Regions from separate parts of the Pseudomonas sp. o96-267 genome, predicted to be linked through region 2. Evidence: predicted binding sites of a transcription regulator. Region 2 holds the regulator's gene; the other holds the start of a gene.
The links. The regulator LexA, encoded in region 2, represses DNA repair genes until DNA is damaged. The targets are predictions, from matches to a motif close to CTGTNTNNNNANACAG.
Positions count from the first base shown of each region.

Region 1: a site for LexA is predicted at 3,046-3,061, ahead of imuA (translesion DNA synthesis-associated protein ImuA). Genes of this name have one in related genera too.

Region 1 covers NZ_RHQP01000012.1:126,897-134,117, forward strand. Annotated here, with positions in the region: gene EGJ86_RS10770 (error-prone DNA polymerase) at 1-998, opposite strand, end outside; gene EGJ86_RS10775 (DNA polymerase Y family protein) at 995-2,404, opposite strand; gene imuA (translesion DNA synthesis-associated protein ImuA) at 2,412-3,029, opposite strand; gene EGJ86_RS10785 (Mu transposase C-terminal domain-containing protein) at 3,478-5,307, shown strand; gene EGJ86_RS10790 (TniB family NTP-binding protein) at 5,337-6,230, shown strand; gene EGJ86_RS10795 (TniQ family protein) at 6,220-7,221, shown strand, end outside.
Region 2 covers NZ_RHQP01000024.1:32,902-40,122, reverse strand. Annotated here, with positions in the region: gene topA (type I DNA topoisomerase) at 1-882, shown strand, start outside; gene EGJ86_RS16575 (DUF6586 family protein) at 963-1,481, shown strand; gene EGJ86_RS16570 (hypothetical protein) at 1,562-1,798, shown strand; gene sulA (SOS-induced cell division inhibitor SulA) at 1,873-2,346, opposite strand; gene lexA (transcriptional repressor LexA) at 2,356-2,970, opposite strand; gene EGJ86_RS16555 (TetR/AcrR family transcriptional regulator) at 3,199-3,906, shown strand; gene EGJ86_RS16550 (L,D-transpeptidase) at 3,956-4,483, shown strand; gene nagZ (beta-N-acetylhexosaminidase) at 4,495-5,493, shown strand; gene EGJ86_RS16540 (S-methyl-5'-thioinosine phosphorylase) at 5,503-6,240, shown strand; gene EGJ86_RS16535 (CsiV family protein) at 6,294-6,815, opposite strand; gene mfd (transcription-repair coupling factor) at 6,827-7,221, opposite strand, start outside.

The DNA.
Region 1 (7,221 bases), on a different contig from region 2:
TTGGCCGCAGAACCTCGGCCCTGGCAGAGGATGTGCTGTTCACGGGCGAAGCGGACGATATCATGCACGGTCAGGAAGTAGCTCTCGTACTTCAGCTCGGCGATAAGCGCCAGCTCGTGTTCGATCTGTGCGCGGGCCCTATCCGGCACTCCATCAGGCCAGCGCTCGTCAGCGCCGCGCTCCACCAGAACGCGTAGCCAGGAGGTAGGGTTATGACCGGCCGGCACCAGTTCGTGCGGGTAGTGATACTCCAGCTGATCGAGATCGAAGTTGCAGCGTTCGGCGATGCGCAGCGATTGCGCGAGCAGCTCGGGCGGATACAGTTCGGCCAACTCATCAAACCGGCGCAGATGCCGCTCGCCATTGGCGAAAAGATGGGCGCCGGCCTCGGCCACGGGCAGATGATGACGGATGGCAGTCATGCAATCCTGCAGGGCGCGGCGGCCACGGGCATGCATGTGCACGTCGCCACAGGCCACAGCCGGCAGGTCGTGATCGCCTGCCAGCTCGAGCAGGCGCTGCAGACGCGCGCTATCGTCCGCACCGCGATGCAGCTCGACGCCCAGCCACAGCCGCTCGGGGAACACCGAGCGAAGCCAGGGCAGGGCGCTGACTTCACCCTCACTGAGCCAGATGGCCAGCAGGCCATCGAGCGGCGCCACGAAATCCTCGTGCAGCAATCGGTAGGTGCCTTTTACCGCCCTGCGCCGCGCCCGGGTGATCAGGCCGCATAGCACCTGATAGCCCGTCAGGTTCTCGACCAGTAGCACCAGCTTCGGGCCTTGCTCGATCCTTACTTCGCTGCCCACGATCAGCTTTACCCCGGTTTTCTTCGAGGCTTCCCAGGCGCGCACGATGCCAGCCAGGGTGCACTCATCGGTGATCGCCAAGGCGCGATAGTTCAGCCTTGCCGCACGCTCGAACAACTCCTGCGCACTGGACGCACCGCGCTGGAAGCTGAAGTTCGACAGGCAATGCAGTTCGGCATAATCGCTCATGCGAACCAGCCGTGCAGCAGCAACGGCCCATTACTGCCGACTGGCCGATACGCCCAGCCGCGCTGCCCTGCACGGGTTTGCACCACGTAATAGTCGCGGCGCACATCCTCGCCATCCCACCAGCCGGACTCGATGCGCTCCGGGCCGGAGATGATGCGCAGTGAGGCTTCGCGTAACGGTTGGGGTTCGCTCAACAGCCAGCCTGGCCGCGGGCCACAAGGAGGCAGCAAGGGGCTGGTCGAGTCGTTGATCCAGGCACGCTCGGGACGGTGATCGGCTCTGGCGCCGAGGCCATGCAGGGCGTCATCACCGAGGCGCGCCCTTAGCCGCTCGCGTAATTGCTCCCAGGGCTGGTTCTGCTGTGGTCGCTCGTCGAACAGTTGCTGGTGCTGAGGCGCAAAGACCGGCAATTCACGTGCCTCCAGCCGCACGGCCAGCACCGGCGCTGGCAGCTGCTGATGCTCCAGACGGCCTCGTGTCAGCTCGAACAGCATGCCGGGATCACGCTCGGCGCTGAGCAGGCCCACCTGTATCTGCGTATCGGCACCCGCGCGGGGTTCCAGATGCAGGGTGAAACGCTGCACGCCGGTGTCACGACAGGCCAGGTAAGCCGCCAGATCGGCCGTTAGTCGGCGCAACGGGAACAGCAGTGCCTGATGCGATTCCACCTCGAAATTCAGTTCGATACGGGTATCGAAAACATCCGCAGGCACGAAGAAGTCCAGCGCTAGCGGACGCTGGCCAGACAGAGTATCGAGATGACGTAGCACTTCGGCAGGAAACCGTTTGGCCAGGCTGTCACGTGGCAGAGCCAACAGCTGCCGCAACTGCCTGAGCCCCATGCGATTGAAGGCCGTGGTTGCCGCAGGAGAGAGCCCGAGCCGATCCACTGGCAAGGGGGCGAGCATCTGCATGAGCGCCTGACCATCACTGGCCATCAGTCCATCACCGACATTGACCAGCACTCGGGCCGCTGCCGGATTCGGCGCGACGGCAATCCGGTGCTGGAAGGCCAGCGCCGAAAGCTCGGCGCGCAAGCGCGCTTCGAAACGCGGCCATGGGCCGAACAGCCCCAGACTGGACTGTACCTCCAGCAGCAGACAGCGCGGATAGTGCAGGCTGACCTGGGCACTGAAACCATAGGCCCAGGCGGCCAGAAACTGCTGCCAGCGCTCGATGGCCGCGCAATCGTATTCTGCCGTGGCAAACCCGCGTGTCAGCGCCTGCGCTGCAGTCAGTGACTGGCCGGGTTTCAGCCCCAGGGCTCGAGCTGCCGGGTTGACCGCCTGTAGAACACGCCGTTGTGGCGAGCCGTTGAGCAGCACCAACGGCTCGTCGGGGTTGGCGCGGTGACGCTGTACGCCGTCCATGGCCAACTGTGGCAACAGGATGCAAGCCCAAAGCATGGCAGGCTCAATGCCAGGCAAGCGCGAGCGGCTGAGCCGGCGGCAAACCACCACGGCACTTGATCACCCGCAGCTGTGCTGGCTGGCTGTCGAGCACCAGCCGTAGTGCTGCCGGTGAAGGATTGGCCGCTTCTGCCTGCGGCCGATAGGCGAAAGCCAGGGTTTGCCCGGTAGCAGCTGCCACCTGCAGACGTCTCAGCGAACGATCATCGGCCTGACGCAACCAGCTCAACACCGCGCCACAACTCCCCGAACGCAAACATTGTTCGGCAGCCCACAGAGCATCGCGGCCATCTGCCTGGATAATGCTCAATTGGCGTAGATCGACGCCGGCATCAATCCAGGCCTGAGGGTAGGGCAGATGAGGAGGGGAGATCAGCACCACCCGTTCGCCTGAAACCGTCAGGCTAGCAAGGGTCGGCCACAACAAGCGCAGCTCGCCGATGCCAGGCGCAGTCGTGAGAATTTCACTGAGGGCAGCCTTAGGCCAGCCGCCACCTGGCAGTGCGGCGTCGAGAAAATGATGTCCAGTTGAGAAATTGGCGCCCGATGGCGATGAAACGACCTGGCCTCGCCATACACGACGAGCGTCGATCAACCGGTCAAGCGCGACCACGGATGGCATGGATAACGACCAAATACTGTATATGGATACAGTATTATTTGAGCCGACGCATGGGTCAAGAGAATCGCGATAAGGTGCTCAACCTGGTTACCGAGACGCGGCCGAGTCAGCCGAATAAATCAGTCCGGAGAGTCGTGTCGATCCAGGAAATCGCGATCTACGTACAACTAACCCATACGATCCGTCGTGTTGTGTTGTGCAAACACTGACTCGAAGCGAAACCATATGGCGCCTCGGAAATTTATCGCTGCGCGCATCTCGGACTGTCGACCGCAAAGCGGAGCTGCAAATGCGGTTGTCGAGATTAGCTAAAGGCGCGCATGAAGTAAGTAATTGAAAAATATAAGTAATATTTCTAGTCGCTCTCATCGCAGCGTTAAATTTTGAGATTTCCGCATATTTAACTAAATTACTGAAGACTTCCGCATTTTTTGTTATGGGTGTTGCCATGCAAAAAATAAGCATAAGCCCGGGCGCTTTAGTTCTTGCAGGGAATAAAAGATTAGAAATTATTGCGTCGACTTCTCCAAGTAAGATTGAGGCGAGAGACGTCATCTCTGGTGAGATAGTTATTATTTCGCCAGGAGAGATAGAGTTTGAACTAAAAACGCCTCCTCATTCAGGCAGTGAAACGTTCCAAGCAGAAGCAGAGCTCGCCATAAGGGATTCAGATATAAAGTTGGCAACTGATCGTTTCAACGTATTAGCCCCTTTAAAAACCAAGCAGTTTCTCTCTAGGCAAGACGTAGAACAATGTAGTTTAGCGCTTGGGCTTAGTGCCTCTCAGGTTCGAAGGCTTTTCGCGCAGCTAGACATAAAAAAAGGGCCGGAGAGCTTAATTTTAAAAAGACGCGGAAGAACGAAAGGCGTCAAAATAATCGGGGCGGATGTAGAGGATATCATCCAACAGGTCATTGATGAATACTATGCAGGGCCTGGTGCGACCGTAGAGCGTGTTATACAGAAAGTAAAAGAACAGTGTTTGGCTCTCACCCTAAAAGCGCCGAGCTCAGCTACGATCGCAAATCGGGTAAGAGAGCGTAAGCCCCGCGAATTGCTTGCAAAAAAATCCGGGAAAAAAGCGGCTCGCCAAGTTTATGCTGTTCGTGGAGAAAAGGTACAGCCTGAAGCTCCTCTTCAATTAATCCAGATAGATCACGCACTAGTTGATTGCATTATTGTTGATGATCAGCGAACGCCTCTAATGCGTCCATGGATAACAATTGCTATCGATGTGTATACGCGAGTGGTGCTTGGTTTTTACTTATCACTGTCATATCCCTCGGCAATGTCTGTTGCGCTGTGCATCGCTCATGCCGCACTTCCAAAGAATAGCTGGTTAAAGTCTTATGGGTTTAGTGGCTATGAATATCCCTTCTACGGCCTACCTAAGAGAATACATGTAGATAATGCAAAAGAGTTTAGATCAAAAAAATTATCCGACAGTTGTCGGTCGTATGGAGTTGAATTGACATTTCGCCCTAGGGGCACCCCGCATAATGGAGCCCATATTGAGCGACTGATTGGCACTCTCATGGGCAAGATTCATATTTTGCCTGGAACCACCATGTCATCAACTAAAGCTAAAGGTGAGTATAAAAGCGAAAGAAAGGCAGCGCTTTTATTTTCGGAGTTTCGGGAGTGGCTAATTAGGGAGGTGGAAATCTATCACAGTACAGAGCATTCTGCCTTAGGTTGCTCACCGCTTCATAAGTGGGAAAAGTATTATCAGAACAAAGATGGCAGCTTTTCCTACCCCTTACTTGTAGATGATCCGAAACGCTTGCTTATTGATTTCATGCCGTCTAAGACGCGAGTAATAGGAAGAGCAGGGGTCAGGATACACAACATTGACTACTACACTAATACATTGAAGCGCTTTGATATCGGTACAAAGTGCGTGGTGCGCTATGACCCTGATTCTCTAAAAAAAATATGGGTACTTCCAGAGGGTGAAAAAAATTACATTGAACTAAGCTATGCTGACCTGCGGCTCCCCGACACCACTCTATCCGAGTTTAAAAGCTTAAGGAAGAAGATTCGCGGCGAAAGCGCGCGAAGAGTGCCAGCTGCAGAAGTCTTCAAGTTGATTGAGAAAAATGAACAACTTGTTAGTGCTGCGACTATGGCGGGTAAGCAAGCCCGTAAAACACGAGAGCGTAAAAGGTCTCGACTTGCCGACCCAGGGCATCCGTTGAATGTGCAGCGTCAAATTGAAAAGCACATTGAGTCGGTAGACTACAGTGTTAATCCTGTCGCTTATACTCTAGAGGACTGAGGGTCGCCCCCCTCCTGCTGAGGTGCTTGATGAAGACGTCAGTTAATTTTGACCATATCGACCCAAAGTTTCGTGAGCACTTACTCCTTAACGACCGTGAGCGTATCAGTAAGATATACAGGGATTGTTGGGTAAATTACCCGCAGGTGGTGGCGATCAGGGCAGGGGTACGCGCCATTTACGAAATGCCACCGAAGACTCAGGCGCAATGCATGTTGATTTGTGGTCGCCCAGGCATGGGAAAAACCAGCCTATTTAAGAAGATTGAGTCCGATATGGAATCACTCAGAAAAAGGCATATAGACTCTTATGGCTGTATTGCGTTCAGCCTGTCTCCCGACCCCAACCTCCATGGTTTTGAGGACAGCATTAGTGAGGCACTGGGTGTACCAATAGGTAAGATTCGGAACGGTCTGGTTCCCGAAGCATTCTGTCGGCTAGCACATTTGCGCAGAATGAGACTCGTGTTAATTGATGAGGTCCACAACTTACTAAATGCTGGACGAATCGACCAACGCAAGAACCTGGCTTTTTTAAGAGCACTAAGCAGTCCACCGATGTCACTATCCATTATTGCGTTTGGGGTGGATGATGCGCTTCATGCTATTAGCAGTGACGAGCAGTTGGAACGGCGTTTTCAGCTCTGCGATCTGCCTCCTTGGAAAGAAAATGAAAGCTTCCGTTCGTTCCTTGCGGCTTATGAGCGCGCGTTACCCTTGAAGAAGCCGTCTGAGCTAGGAAAGCAAGAAAACGTCCGATATTTACTGGGCGCTACTGGCGGCATCACCGACGCCATAGTCAAGCGAATAACGCGAGGAGCGGTATGGGCGATAGTGGAGGGCAAAGAAGCTATCGATCACTACTGCTTAGAGAAAGCGGCTGAAATTCCACCTTACCTTGATTGTTTTGACGATGAGACGTAATGGCTATTTCTCAGGATTGCTAAAGCCGGTACCTCAAGAAGCTTTTTCTGCCTGGCTTGAGAGAGGGCTGCATGGAAAGCAACCGCGTCTATTTCTGCAGGCGAAAGAATGCCTGAAGCATCATGGCGTCGAGGATGCTGACGCCCCTCTTTCCCCGCCGGTTGTAGAGGCGGTATCTAAGGCATTAGGTTTGCCGAAAGAGTATTTTAAACGGACATTCTCTTTGCCCGGTGACTGGTTAAAGGCGTCGCCCGAAAAACGTTTTCGGTACTGCGAATATTGCCTCCTTCTTGACTTTCGTTTCAATCGACAGCCTACGGCGAGAGTCACTTGGTTCTACTGGTGGTTCAATGTCTGTCCAGTGCACGGCTGCCTTCTGCTTGAAGAGGAGAGTACCTCGGCACCAGTGGCTCTACATTCTATGATTCGCAAGAGTCAGGCGCTGATGCCCTTTGGTGGATGGGGGCTAAGTTCGTACATTCAGAGACGGCAGAACTTGAGCCGTGACTCATTTAAGGTGCTGCTGCTCATGGCGCTGGGTTTTCAGAAGTGGTACCAGCGCTCGGTCCAGCGCGGCACTTTCCTTGTAGATGGCGCCGAAGTTGGTCTCTCCGAGATGGAGAGATTTCTAAGTGATCTTCTGGCAATCATTGGCAAAAAACGAGTTTATCCTGGTGATCCTCTTCCTGATATCGCGCAAATTCTGCGTATCAAGTCCTGGAGTACGCTTAGTTCTTCGCTGCCAATGGATTCAGGCTGTGAGCCTTTTTTATGCCTAGATCCCGGCGAGCACTCCGGCGACATCCGCATGGCAATGTTTGCTTTTCTCGGCCTGCTTCTGAAGCTGCCGTATTGTGTTCATCTGTGGCCTGGTGGCAGCGGGCCGATCGACGAGGGATCGTTCGCCAACATTTGGATTGGAATGCACAGTGATGCGGCGAGGGTGCCTAGCTATTTTAGTTGGTTGCGGCAGCGTTCTGAGGGGTGGAGC
Region 2 (7,221 bases):
TTCAAGAAGAAGCTCGAAGTGGCCGAGGCGGGCGAGGGCGGTATGCGTGCCAACCAGCCGACGCTGACCGACATCCCTTGCCGCGAGTGCGGCCGGCCGATGATGATCCGCACTGCCTCCACCGGCGTGTTCCTTGGTTGCTCCGGCTATGCGCTGCCGCCGAAGGAACGCTGCAAGGCCACCATCAACCTGGTGCCGGGCGACGAGATTGCTGCCGACGACGAGGGTGAGTCCGAGTCCCGCGTGTTGCTTGGCAAGCATCGTTGCCCGATCTGCTCCACGGCCATGGATGCCTATCTGCTGGATGAAACCCGCAAGCTGCACATCTGTGGCAACAACCCCGATTGCACGGGTTACGAGATCGAGCAGGGTCAGTACCGCATCAAGGGCTACGAAGGGCCAAGCCTGGAGTGCGACAAGTGCGGCAGTCAGATGCAGCTCAAGACGGGCCGCTTCGGCAAGTTCTTCGGTTGTACCAATGCCAGCTGCAAGAACACCCGCAAGCTGCTCAAGAACGGCGAAGCGGCGCCGCCGAAGATGGATAAGGTGGAGATGCCCGAGCTCAAGTGCGAGAAGGTGGATGACACCTACGTGCTGCGTGACGGTGCATCGGGCCTGTTCCTCGCCGCCAGCCAGTTCCCCAAGAATCGCGAGACGCGTGCACCTCTGGTGCTGGAAATCGTTCCGCACAAGCATGAGATCGATCCTAAGTACCACTTCCTTTGCGATGCTCCACAGAAGGACCCTGATGGCCGCCCAGCGGTGATTCGCTACAGCCGCAAGACCAAGGAGCAGTACGTGCAGTCCGAGGTCGATGGCAAACCGACCGGCTGGCGTGCGTTCTTCGATGGCGGCAAATGGAAGGTCGAGGACAAGCGCTGATCTCTGCGCTCTGACGAGAAGCGCGTCTGCCTTGGTGCGACGCGCGTATCATGACCCGATCTGCTGTGGAGGTCGCCGCAATGGCCAAAGAAATCTATACCCGCACCAATCAGAAGATCTTCTTCGCCGGTATCGCCCTGGATAACTGGCGCAAGGCCGAGGCTTCCACCGCGTTCAACATGCAGGCGCTGGTGCAGGCCGAGCGAGAAGCTGCGCTGTTTCACCTGTACGGTGGGCTTCTTGGGGTGTGTCATGAGATCGCCGGTTACTACCGCATGAACGACGCCGCGCCTTCGCGTGTCGAGGCGTTCGTGCAGCAGGCCGTACTCGAAGGGGCGCCCAGCCCCGAGCTGGCCGAGTTGGTGGAGTTGGCCCAGCAACGCGAAACCTGGCTGGCCGAACTGCTGGCGGCCTATGCTGGCTTGTTCCAGCCGCCGCGTGAGGAGCGCAAGGCCAAGGTCGATCCGTCCATGCCGTTGATCACCGCCGTCAGTGTTGGCGAGGAGCCGGCCGAGCTGAGCATCGATGATGTCGATGCCTGGCGGCAGCAGCTCAAGGCGCTGGTGCTGCGTTTCCGCGAAGGCCTGAGCGAGTGCTGATTGGGTTTAACTGGACCAGTGGGCTGGGGGTGATCCCGGCTGGCTGTTACAATGTCGTGTTTTTGCACAGAGACTGAGCCATGCCTACATCCTTTCTGGAAATCGTCGAACTGCCCGATGGGCGCATTGCCCTGCGTCGCGCAGAGGATGAAGAGGCGTTGGTGACCCTGGATTTCTCCGCTGATGCCAAGGCTTTCCTGCAGGGGCAACACATCGAGGTGGCCAAGGCCATGCTCAATGTTGGCGTGCAGATGGCTGGTCGAATGGCTGAGGGTGATTTCAGTGGTGAAGAAGAAGGCTCGCGCGTTCTCCACTGAGTTACTGCGTCTCAACGAAAAACGGGGCTCCATTGGAGCCCCGTTTTCATTTCCGCAAGCGAAGTCGTGGTCAGCTAACCCAGGCTGATGTTCAGGCTCTGCGCGCCACCAGTGTTGGCCGCCTGTGCAAGGCGCTGGCGAGTGCTGCTCTCGACCGGATGCAACCAACTGATCACGGTATGGCTGCGACCCAGCTTGAGAGCTTCTTCGGCCAATTCCAGGGCATTCTGCCCTTGTCGCGGATGCAGCAGCAGGATTCGTTCACGGTTCAGCCCTGCATCGCGCAGCCAGCTTTGCGTGAGGCTTGCCGGCGGCGCTACCAAGGTCAGCCAGCGTGCGTCCTGATTCTGGCTCAGCTCTCGCAGAATCGGCGCCAGTAAGTGCAGGCAGTGCCCAGCAGCGCCACGTAGAGCCAATTCGCTAAACGCCTGATCATCCTCACTGCGAGAGATGTCATGGGCTGCGACCAGTGGCTCATTCGGCGTTCGGCCAAGGAACGCGTCAAAAAGGGGAAGTTGTGGGCGCTCGAACGACTGCTGCACGTACATGGTGTCTCCTCAGCGGCGGATTACACCGACGCTCAAACCTTCGATGACCAGATCCTGGTTTTCCAGGTCCACTTCGATCGGGGCGAACTCGGGGTTCTCGGCAATCAGCCAGACCTTGTTGCCCTCGCGCTTGAAGCGTTTGACCGTCACTTCATCGTCGATACGGGCGACGACGATCTGGCCGTTACGGGCTTCACGGGTGGTGTGCACGGCGAGCAGATCGCCATCGAAAATGCCGATATCCTTCATGCTCATGCCGCGCACACGCAGCAGGTAGTCGGCTTTGGGTTGAAAGAACGCGGGGTTGATCTGGCAGGATTCCTCGACATGTTGCTGGGCGAGGATCGGTGCGCCGGCAGCAACGCGGCCAATGACTGGAAGGCCTTCGTCCTCGTTCGCCGCGCCTGCCTCGAAGCCAGGAATGCGAATGCCGCGCGAAGCGCCTGGGGTCATTTCGATGGCCCCCTTGCGTGCGAGGGCCTTGAGGTGCTCTTCTGCTGCATTGGGTGATTTGAACCCCAGTTCCTGAGCGATTTCCGCACGGGTGGGTGGGTAGCCGTTGTCTTCCAGGCAGCGTTTGATGAAGGCGAGAATCTCGGCTTGGCGTGGCGTCAGTTTCAGCATGGCTGGGCTCTGTCTTTTTATACAGTGACTGGGATTATATACAGTAAGCGACTCTTGGCAACGCCCATTTTGCAGATGCCTGTCGCCCGGCTTGTTACCCATGCCGAGTAATCTGCGTCTCTGCTTGTTGTAAGCTGTGACCAGCCGGCCAAAAGACGGCTCATGCGGCTTGACAATTCAGTGGGATGAAACGTATGTTTCAAACAAGTGTTTGTCAGGTGATAGCTCATGGCTCAGTCGGAAACCGTTGAACGCATTCTCGATGCTGCGGAACAGCTGTTCGCGGAAAAAGGCTTCGCCGAAACTTCATTGCGGCTGATCACCAGTAAGGCTGGGGTCAACCTGGCTGCCGTCAATTATCACTTCGGTTCGAAGAAGGCGCTGATTCAAGCGGTCTTCTCGCGCTTCCTCGGGCCTTTCTGTGCCAGCCTGGAAAAAGAACTCGATCGCCGTCAGGCCAAGTCCGACACTCAGGTTTCCCTGGAAGAGTTGCTCGAACTGCTGGTCGAGCAGGCGCTGGCGGTGAAGCCGCGCAGTGGCAACGACCTGTCCATCTTCATGCGTCTGCTGGGCCTGGCCTTCAGTCAGAGTCAGGGGCACCTGCGTAAGTACCTCGAAGAGGTGTACGGCAAGGTATTCCGCCGCTACATGCTGCTGGTGCATGACGCCGCACCGCGTATTCCCCCGCTTGAGCTGTTCTGGCGCGTGCACTTCATGCTTGGCGCTGCCGCGTTCAGCATGTCGGGCATCAAAGCCTTGCGTGCGATGTCCGAAACCGACTTCGGGGTCAATACCTCGATCGAGCAGGTGATGCGCATGATGGTGCCGTTCCTGGCTGCGGGTATGCGCTCGGAAACCGGGATCAACGATCCGGCGTTGGCCAGTGCGCAGCTCAAGCCGCGTAGCAAGACGCCGAGCGCCGCGCCCAAGGTCTGACAGCTCAGCAGTTGGGCTTGGCTTCGCCCTTCGGCTAAGCTAGCGGCCCATGCCCGATCTCGATTTACTCCACATCTCCATTGCCGACCAGTTGCTCTATGGCTTTAGTGACGGGCAACTGGTAGTGCGCTTGTCCGTATCCACTGCACGTAACGGCGCGGGCGAGCGCAATGGCTCGGGCTGTACGCCGCGAGGGTTGCATCAGGTTCGCGTAAAGGTCGGCGCCGGTTTGCCATTGGCAGCCGTGCTGCGCGGCCGTCGTTGGACGGGCGAAGTGTGGTCGTCGCAGTTGCACGAGCAGTTTCCCGAGCGTGACTGGATTCTCACCCGCATTCTCTGGTTAAGCGGTCTCGAACCGGGGCGTAACCGCATGGGAGAAGTGGATACCTTCCGTCGCTACATCTATCTTCACGGCACCCCGGACACGGAACCCATGGGCGAGCCGTTGTCCCATGGCTGTATCCGTTTGCGCAACGCCGACATGCTGGCGCTTTTTGATCGCGTGCCGCCGCACTGCAGGGTGCGTATCGACGAAGCGGCCTGCCCGCAGTGGAGCACAGGCCAAGATTTCACGTAAGGAATAGGTTTATGCAAGGCTCTTTGATGATGGACATCGCCGGCACCTGGCTGACCGCCGAGGATCGCCAGATGCTGCGCCAGCCCGAGGTGGGTGGCTTGATCATTTTCGCCCGCAACATCGAATCGCCACGCCAGGTGCGCGAGTTGTGTCAGAGCATTCGTGCCGTGCGCCCGGACCTGCTGCTGGCCGTGGACCAGGAGGGCGGCCGGGTGCAGCGTCTGCGCCAGGGATTTCTGCGTCTGCCGGCGATGCGTGCGATCGCCGACAACGATAATGCCGAAGTGCTTGCCGAGCATTGCGGCTGGCTGATGGCGACCGAGGTGCTGGCCGTCGGGCTGGATCTCAGCTTCGCTCCGGTCCTCGATCTCGACCATCAGCGCAGTGCGGTGGTCGGCAGTCGCGCTTTCGAGGGCGACCCGCAGCGCGCAACCACGCTGGCTGCTGCGTTCATCCGCGGCATGCATCAGGCAGGTATGGCAGCGACCGGCAAGCACTTCCCTGGGCATGGCTGGGCCGAGGCGGACTCTCACGTGGCCATTCCGGTCGATGAGCGCAGCCTCGATGAGATTCGCGCCTGTGACATGCAGCCGTTCAAGCGTCTGGCTGGCGAGCTGGATGCGGTGATGCCGGCGCATGTTATCTATCCGCAGGTCGATGAGCAGCCGGCGGGTTTTTCTCGTCGCTGGCTGCAGGACATCCTGCGCGGCGAGCTGGGCTTCGACGGCGTGATCTTCAGTGACGACCTGTCCATGGCCGGTGCACACGTGGTTGGCGATGCCGGCAAGCGTATCGAGGCGGCGCTCGCTGCTGGCTGTGACATGGGCCTGGTGTGCAATGATCGGGGCTCGGCGGAACTGGCCCTCAGCGCATTGCAGCGCTTGCAGGTCACCCCGGCCGAGCGACTGCAGCGCATGTGTGGGCGCGGCCACGCGTGCACCGATTATCGTCAGGCGCCGCGTTGGTCTGCGGCGGTGGCTGCGCTCAGAGCGGCGCATCTGCTCGACTGAGGGCTCAACATGACCGTTTATGCAATCATCGGTGGTACCGGCCTGACGCAGCTCGAAGGCCTGGTGATTCGTCAGGCGATGACACTGGATACGCCCTACGGCACGCCCTCGGCCGATATCCTGCGTGGCGAGTACGGCGGGCGCGAGGTGTTGTTTCTGGCGCGTCACGGCCAACCGCATCGGATTGCTCCGCATCAGATCAACTACCGCGCCAACCTGTGGGCGTTGAAGCATGCAGGGGCGCGCGAGATTGTTGCGGTCAATGCTGTGGGTGGCATTCATGCGGCGATGGGGGCGGGACATTTTTGCGTGCCGCATCAGCTCATCGATTACACGGCCGGTCGTGCGCACACCTTTTTCGAGGGTGAGCTGGATCACGTGACGCACGTGGATTTCAGTTACCCCTACGATGCGGCATTGCGCGAGCGCCTGATCGCGGCGTTGACCGCTGAAGGTGCTGCATTCAGCAGCCATGGCGTGTACGGCTGCACGCAGGGGCCGCGCCTGGAAACGGCGGCGGAGATCGTGCGGATGGAGCGTGACGGCTGTGATCTGGTCGGCATGACCGCAATGCCCGAGGCTGCACTGGCGCGTGAGCTGGCGTTGCCTTATGCCTGTCTGGCGCTGGTGGTGAATCCTGCTGCGGGCAAGACCAGTGGCCTGATCACCATGGGCGAAATCGAACGGGTGCTGGAGCAGGGCATGGGCACGATCAAGGCGGTATTGGCGCGAGTGCTGAGTGACTAGCTTCTCTAAGCAAATGAAAAGGGCCGCTTAGCGGCCCTTTTCGTTACCTCCCCTTACAGCGGGCTGATGCGCACCAGGGCGCCGAGGCTGCCGTGATCGAGGTAGGTCAAGCTGTTGTCCTTCAGGCGCTGGGCGACTTTCATGTGTTCGCTGCTTTCCAGCAGGCCGTCGGCACTGAAGCGGTTGATCCACAGTTCCAGGTCCAGATCGGCGAAGCGATCCTGGGTGAAGGCGAGGGTGCCTTCGACCGGGTAGTGGCCGAGGTGCGCCTCGCCGCTGTTGACGGCTACGCGGCTGGGCGAGTTGCTCAGCGTCTGACTCCAGGCCTTGTGCAGCAGAACCTGATAGCCATTACCCGAGTTGAGCTTGGCTGCTTCGCTGTCGAGGCTGGTGGGGCGCTCGCTGCCGGCGATCGGCAGGGCGGTGCCGGCCCAGTCGTCGGGGGCGATCTTCGGCGCGATCACCGTGTCACCGGCCTGGCGGAATACCAGCAGTTCCACCTGATACAGACGTTCGGCGAAGGCGCTCGGGGCGAGCAGGCAGAGCAGCAGGGCGATCAGGTGCAATGGGCGCATGTAGGAGTCCTTCAGGTGGTGGGCGCGAGGCGCTCGAGCAGGGCTTCCAGGGTGTTGAAGCGCTCTTCCGCGCGCTCCATGGGCACCTGGATCTTGAAGACGGTGGCGCCTTCGAACTTGTAGCGTTTCGGTTGGGCCTGGATCAGCTTGATCAGCGTCAGCGGGTCGACGCAGGTCTCTGCAGCGAATTCGATGCGGCCGCCCTGTGGTCCGGCGTCGACCTTGGTAATACCCAGCTTCTCTGCCTGCAGCTTGAGCAGGGTCAGGCGCATCAGATTCTTGGTTGGTTCCGGCAACAGGCCAAAGCGGTCGATCATCTCCACCTGCAGCTCCTTAAGGCCATCCTCGTCGCTGGCGTTGGCGATGCGCTTGTAGAGAATCAGGCGGGCGTGCACGTCGGGCAGGT